Linked DNA regions of Prochlorococcus marinus XMU1405. The protein of the gene in region 2 interacts with the protein of the main gene of each other region in a pairwise test. Links are inferred from orthologs where the notes say so. Each region holds a gene or a part of one and is shown on either strand. Other genes may lie near its edges. The genes, in order: lpdA and HA148_RS01595.

Region 1 (3,316 bases), on a different replicon or contig from region 2:
ATTGAGTTAAATAATTTCTTGAACGATTGTTCAATATCAGCTTCTCTCATAAAAGTTTCACCAATTAATACTCCCATGATTCCAATAGATCTAAGCGATTCTAAATCTTCGGCACAATTAATTCCAGATTCACTTATGGGAATAATATTTTGTTTTAAAAATATATCTGCATAAGTATGCATCAATTCTTTTGATGTTTTTAAATCCGTTTTAAAAGTCTTTAAGTCCCTATTATTTATTCCAATCAAATTAAAAGATTTTAACTTTAGAATCCTTTCTAACTCATTAGAGTTATGTACTTCAACGAGAACACTCATCTTTAAATTATCAGCTATTTTCTTTAAATAAATTAAATCATCATCACTTAAAATCGCAGCGATTAATAATATTGCATCAGCACCAGATACCCTTGCTTTATAAATCTGATAAGCAGAAATAATAAAATCTTTGCAGAGTAGAGGGAGATTAGTTGATTTCCTTACAGTTTCGAGTATTTCATAACTACCTTGAAAAAACCTTTTATCGGTAAGTACTGAGATACATGATGCACCTAATCCTTCATAACATATTGCTATGTTTTCAGGGTTAAAATCTTTTCTAATAACTCCTTTACTCGGACTAGCTTTTTTTATTTCAGCAATAACTCCTGGTTTTATTTTTGACTCCAAAATATTTTTGTAAAAATCTTTGGGAGAAGGAAGTTTTTCAATTTTTTTTATGAGATCTTCTAAAGAGACTATTTTTTTAAAATTCTTAATTTCAATATCCTTGTGCCATACGATTTCTTCCAGAATATTTTTTGCTTGTGCTTCTCTATGAGGTACAGCATATTCTAAATTTTCTACCCTTACTGTTGGATTTGGTGGCCTGCGTCTTATCTCCATTAATTTAAGATATTATTTTATTTGAGAAGCCGCTTGTTTATATGCGACCTCAACTACTTCACTAAGAGTAGGATGAGTATGAACTTCTTTAGATAATTCAATTACATCTTGGTTTCTTGAAATAGCGTTCGAAATTTCTTGGATTAAATCAGCTGCATGTAACCCAAAAATATGAGCACCTAATACTTTCCCATTATCTTTATTGAAAATTAACTTTAGCAATCCATCACTCTCCAATTCAGCCAATGCTTTTGAATTAGCCTTAAAGAAACTTTTGACAACTCCCAAAGTAAAATTTTCTTTTGCAGATATCTCTTTAGCTTCAACTTCAGAGAGACCAACTGAACTTATCTCTGGGTGAGTAAAGGTTGCTGCAGGGATACTCTTATAATTAATTTTGACATTAGCTCCGCAAATATTTTCAACAGCAATAGTACCCTGCGCTGCAGCTGTATGGGCAAGCATTAGTTTACCCGTTACATCTCCAACAGCCCAAATGTTAGGTATTATTCCATCACCATTCTTAACTCTCATTTGATCATCTACAGGAATGAACCCTTTTTCTGTTTCGATACCAACCGACTCAAGATTTAAGTTATTACTATTAGGACTTCTGCCAGTTGCGACAAGTACAGCGTCAACTTCTAAAGTTTCTACAACTTCTTTAGATTTTGCATCAGTCAGTTCTATTTTTACAGGGCATCCAGGTGTTATTTTTGTCGCAAAAACATTTGATTTTGTTTCTATATCTCTTGCTTGAATAAGGTTCTTTTTAGCAATTTTGGTGATGTCTGGATCAAATGTTGGCATAATATTCTCCAAAGCCTCGATCATGGTAACTTCACAACCAAGCGCGGTATAAACATCAGCAAATTCTAGACCTATATATCCGCTTCCAATAATTGCTATCCATCTTGGAAGCCACTCAAGTTTAACCGCATCATCGCTAGTAAATACGGTCCTATTATCCAAAGTTATTCCACGGGGCACAAAAGGAGAAGAGCCTGTTGCTACAACAATATTCTTACATGTGAAAATTTTATCAATTCCGTTTTTATCTCTTACACCTACTTTTTGATTTCCTTCAATTCTTCCAATGCCCAAAATAATTTCAACTCCACTCCTTTTTAGAGTTTTTGTTAAATTTTCTCTAACATTTAAAACTAAATTATTTGCATGATTTGCAATTTTTGATCTCTCGAATCTTACTGGTGAAGCATGTATACCAAATTTAGCCAAATGTTCATAATTAGCTATTTCTCTAACTTTTCCACTTGCAGCCAAAAGAGCTTTAGATGGAACACAACCCTTGTTAACACAAGTGCCTCCCATATCAGAAGATTCTACTATTGCGACTTTCAGTCCCTTACCAGCAGCATGTTTAGCGGCATCAAAACCTCCATATCCTGCTCCAATTACTATTAAATCAAAATCAAAACTTGAATCAGTCACTTTTTATTTATTTATTTAGAGGTGTATGCGACTCTTTTTCGTTCAAGTAATAACGGAACTGCAACACAAGCCACATTTAATGATTCTACAATCTCGCTATGCGGAATTGTAATTGTTTCATTAAAAGCTTCTTGAATTTTTTTATGAATACCTTGACCTTCATTACCCAAAATTAATGCTGTACGTCTAGACCAATCAACTTCCCAGTAAGGTTTTGAAGGTTTTTTTGAATTCTCATTATGGCTACTAGTAGAGAAAATCTTAAATCCTACATTTGATAATTCAGACAAAGACTTAATTAAAGAATTTAATATTTGTTCTTCAATGCCATCAAATCTTAAAAATGGCAGATGAAAAACTGCACCTGATGATGCTCTTAATACCTTTTGGCCTAATGGGTGCGCACCTCCAGCTAAAAAAATTGCATTCACACCCGCAGCTAAAGCGGTTCTAAATAGATTACCCATATTCCCAGGATCTTGAATTCTGTCGAGAACAAGAACAAAATCATCTTTTCTATTAAATTGATAATTAGGTATTGCTGACATCTCTACTAAAGCTGCTATCCCATCTGGATTAATTGTTGAAATCGCAGATGCTAAGACTTCCTCTGAGACAATATTTATTAATGACTCATCAAATTTTTTGCTTAGATTTTGATTCTTTCTTAGCCATTTTTCGGTAACTAAAATCTTAGAGGGATTTTTTCCAGACTTCAGCAATTCTTCAATGAGATGTGTACCCTCTATGCAAAAAAAGTCCTGATCTTTTGGAGATGATCCTCTTTTAAATGATCTAAATCTTTTAACTAGATTATTGTTTTTACTAGTTATTTTTAAAAAAGTATTTTCTATGGGTATTTTGAAAAATTTGTTATCAACTATATTTTAATTACATAAATATTTTGATCAATTATTTATTAAATTTTTATTTTCCAAGAAATCAAAAAATACATTTTCACTTTTAATTAATATTCATGA
Region 2 (3,402 bases):
TTTGAAATATTGAAATCTAACCTTGAAGCATATTTTGCACATCTAATTAATCTACTTGGATCATCTGAAATACTATTACTGTGAAGTAAGTTCAATCTTTTACTTTTTATATCAGAAATTCCTCCAAAAAGATCATAGATTTCCCTTCTTGAGACCTCGAAGGCTATTGAATTTATAGTGAAATCTCTCCTCTTAAGATCCTCCTCAATAGTACTTTTATTTACTGTGGGATTTAAGCCTGGAGCAGAATAAATTTCTTTTCTTGCAGAAGCAATATCAATTTTATAGTCATTAATATTTATTTCTACAGTATTGTATAAATTAAATTCCTTGATTAAACATAAATCTACATTTACAATATTTTTTTTTATAAATTTTGCAAGAGAAATAGAGGATCCTTCAATAACAAGATCAATATCTAAAGGTTTAGAAAACGATTTTTTGTGGAATTTACTAATTAACAAATCTCTCAAATAACCGCCAACAAAAGCCACTTTAGTATTGTTATTAGATTCTATGTATTTAGTAATAAGGTTATATAGATTAAATGGAGTTTTGATTAATTCCCCTTGGATGTAATCAGAGATATCGTTCATGAGTTTTAAATTACATAACGAATTGGAGCTAATCTGGGATCTAGAATTTTACTTCCTTTATCACCAAATTTTACGGCTAGAGATATTTTTTCCCCACTCCCAAAAATATGTATAATTTCACCTTTACCAAATTTTGAGTGAATTAGCTTATCTCCAACTATCCAGCTTTTCCCTTTACTTGGCCCTGAATATAATTTTCTTACTGCATTTATTGGTTTGTTAACAAATTCATTTGGATTGTTTCGATCAACTCTTGTTAAACGATCAAGATGCAAATCTCTTCTAATTGAAGCACCACCAGTTTGTGGTAATTCGCCATCCATTAGATCTTCAGGTATTTCCGAAAGAAATATTGAAGGAATTGTTGCTTCACGTATTCCACCCCATAATCTTCTTTCTCTGGCATGACTTAAGAAAACTCTTTCTTTAGCTCTGGTAATACCTACGTAGCATAATCTTCTTTCCTCTTCAAGAAGTGAGGGAGTATCTATTGATCTATGGCTAGGGAAGAGACCTTGTTCTAGCCCAGTGATAAAAACATTTTGAAATTCTAAACCTTTACTATTATGCAGAGTCATGAGAGTTACAGAGTTAGGATTATTTTTCTTCGTATCATTATCAGTTGTTAAGGCTGCTGTAGAAAGAAATCCCTCTACATCTCCACTTTCTGTTTCTTCTTCATATTGAGTAGCTGCATTAATTAGTTCTTGTAAGTTATTTCTTCTATCTTCAGATTCTTCAGTCCCACTAGAGAGTAAGTCACTTAAATAACCACTTTTTTCTAATATAAGTTGTAGTAATTGAGCGGGACCTGAATTTTCTAGGTAACACAGTAGATCATTCATAACTTCAGTAAATTTATTAATTCCTTTTGATGATCGGCCTAATGTTTCTTCAAGACTTTGCTTATCATTAAGAACCTCCCATAATGGGATATTTAACCTATTAGATAGTTCATTAAGTTTTTGAATAGTAGTCTTACCAATCCCTCTTCTAGGAACATTTATGATTCGTAAAAGACTAACGTTATCTGAAGAATTAACCAGAACTTTCAAATATGCTATGGCATCTTTAATTTCTCTTCTATCATAAAAACGTAATCCTCCAAAAATTGTATAAGGAATGCGCCACCTTACAAGAGATTCTTCTAATACTCTCGACTGAGCTCTGGTTCGATATAAAATTGCAAAATTTCTCCAAATTGGGTTTTGATTATAGTTATTGATTGATTTTATTTTATTGGTAATTGCTTCTGCCTCCGAAATTTCATCATCACAGCTGAGTAACGTTAAAAGTTCCCCTTTTTCTTTAGTAGCCTTTAAAACTTTGTCAATTCTTTCAGAGTTGTTTTCAATTAGTGAATTTGCAGCATCAAGGATATTGGCAGATGACCTATAATTTTCTTCTAATTTAATTAAAGATGATTTTGTATCGTCTTTGATTGAAGTTTTGAAATCTTCTTGAAAACCAATTAAAATTCTGAAGTCAGCTGCTCTGAAACTATAAATACTTTGATCAGCATCCCCAACTACAAAAATTGATCGATCTTCCCAATTCAAGAATTTTTTTGGTTCAGTATTCCCAGCCGTAATTAATTTTATAAGTTCATATTGTGTTCTATTTGTATCTTGATATTCGTCAACTAAAATATGTTTAAATCTTTTGTGCCAGTAATCTCTGACTATATCATTTTGCCTCAATAAGAAAACAGGCAAAAGTAGAAGATCATCAAAGTCTAAAGAATTATTTTTTGAGAGCGAAATTCTATATCTCTTGTAGGCTTCTGCAACTGTTTTATCAAAATTATTATCTGCTTTTTCTAAAAGATCATTAGAAGTTAAGCATTGATTTTTAGCATTACTTATTAATCTTTTAATCTTTTTGGGATCATATCTTTTTGGGTCAAGATTCATATCTTGACTAATAATTTCTTTTACTAACGTTTGAGAATCTGTTTCATCGTAAATTGAAAATTGCCTTGTCCATTTTAGGCCTTCTGGATCAGTATATTTTTCAATATCGTATCTCAGAAGTCTTGAAAATAAAGAATGGAAAGTACCAATCCAAAGGTTCTGAAGCTTCTCTTGGTGGACATTTGTTCTTAATTGATTTTGATCAATTTCTTTGAGAGTTGTCCAAGGCTGGCCAAATTGATTAAAAGCTAATTCTTGGGCTAGAAGAACCTCTAATCTTGCTTTCATTTCTTTGGCAGCTTTGTTAGTGAAAGTGACTGCGAGAATGTTATAGGGATCTATAGAGTTACCCTCAATAAGGTTTGCAATTCTGTGAGTAAGAGCCTTAGTTTTTCCGCTGCCTGCACCAGCTACAACTAATAATGGTCCATAAACATGTTTTACTGCTTGAAGTTGTTGATTGTTTAGGGACTTAAAAAGGAAATTGTTGGTTTGAGGCACTTTTGGAAGGGTTTTTCAAAAATCAGACTTTACTATTAGATTCAGATTCCGTTTCTAGATCTTCTAAAGTTTTTTTTAAATTGATAAGCTCATTATTGTTATTAATTATTTCTTCAAATTTATTTTGAGGCATCTTTAATTTCATACTTCTGTCTAGAATTTCTTTTTCCAATCTCTTTTTATATGAGGAAATAAGTTTCTTTGATAATTTTAAATCCTGTTGATCCAAAACTTTATTAAAAATGTAGTTTCATATTAGCGGAAAAAAATTTTTTATTTGAATTATTTCAACTATCACTTTGGAATGAAGTTATTAATTAAGAAGCGTTGCGTTAAGTTTGAAATTGTATTGTTTTTACTAGCTTTGTATTATTCTTAAGATCGGTCTTTAA

Evidence for each region.
Region 1: the proteins of HA148_RS01595 (region 2) and lpdA interact in binary tests that used the Escherichia coli proteins (3 or more experiments, as listed by UniProt). The link is inferred for Prochlorococcus marinus XMU1405 from one-to-one orthologs.

Annotation. Positions count from the first base shown.
Region 1 is NZ_JAAORF010000003.1:237,915-241,230, forward strand. Bases 117-3,097 are described here. They hold lpdA (dihydrolipoyl dehydrogenase), read right to left. Parts: upstream 2,337-3,097; coding sequence 897-2,336; downstream 117-896. Other genes in these bases: trpC (indole-3-glycerol phosphate synthase TrpC), read right to left, coding at 117-884; HA148_RS07255 (TrmH family RNA methyltransferase), read right to left, coding at 2,348-3,097. In the rest of the region: more of trpC, read right to left, coding at 1-116; more of HA148_RS07255, read right to left, coding at 3,098-3,220. UniProt on the Escherichia coli protein: Lipoamide dehydrogenase is a component of the glycine cleavage system as well as of the alpha-ketoacid dehydrogenase complexes.
Region 2 is NZ_JAAORF010000001.1:291,556-294,957, forward strand. What follows is about bases 307-3,373. They hold HA148_RS01595 (UvrD-helicase domain-containing protein), read right to left. Parts: upstream 3,011-3,373; coding sequence 602-3,010; downstream 307-601. Other genes in these bases: HA148_RS01590 (CCA tRNA nucleotidyltransferase), read right to left, coding at 307-596. Also shown: more of HA148_RS01590, read right to left, coding at 1-306. UniProt on the Escherichia coli protein: A helicase with DNA-dependent ATPase activity. Unwinds DNA duplexes with 3'-5' polarity. Translocates on single-stranded DNA with 3'-5' polarity. Initiates unwinding more efficiently from a nicked substrate than double-stranded DNA.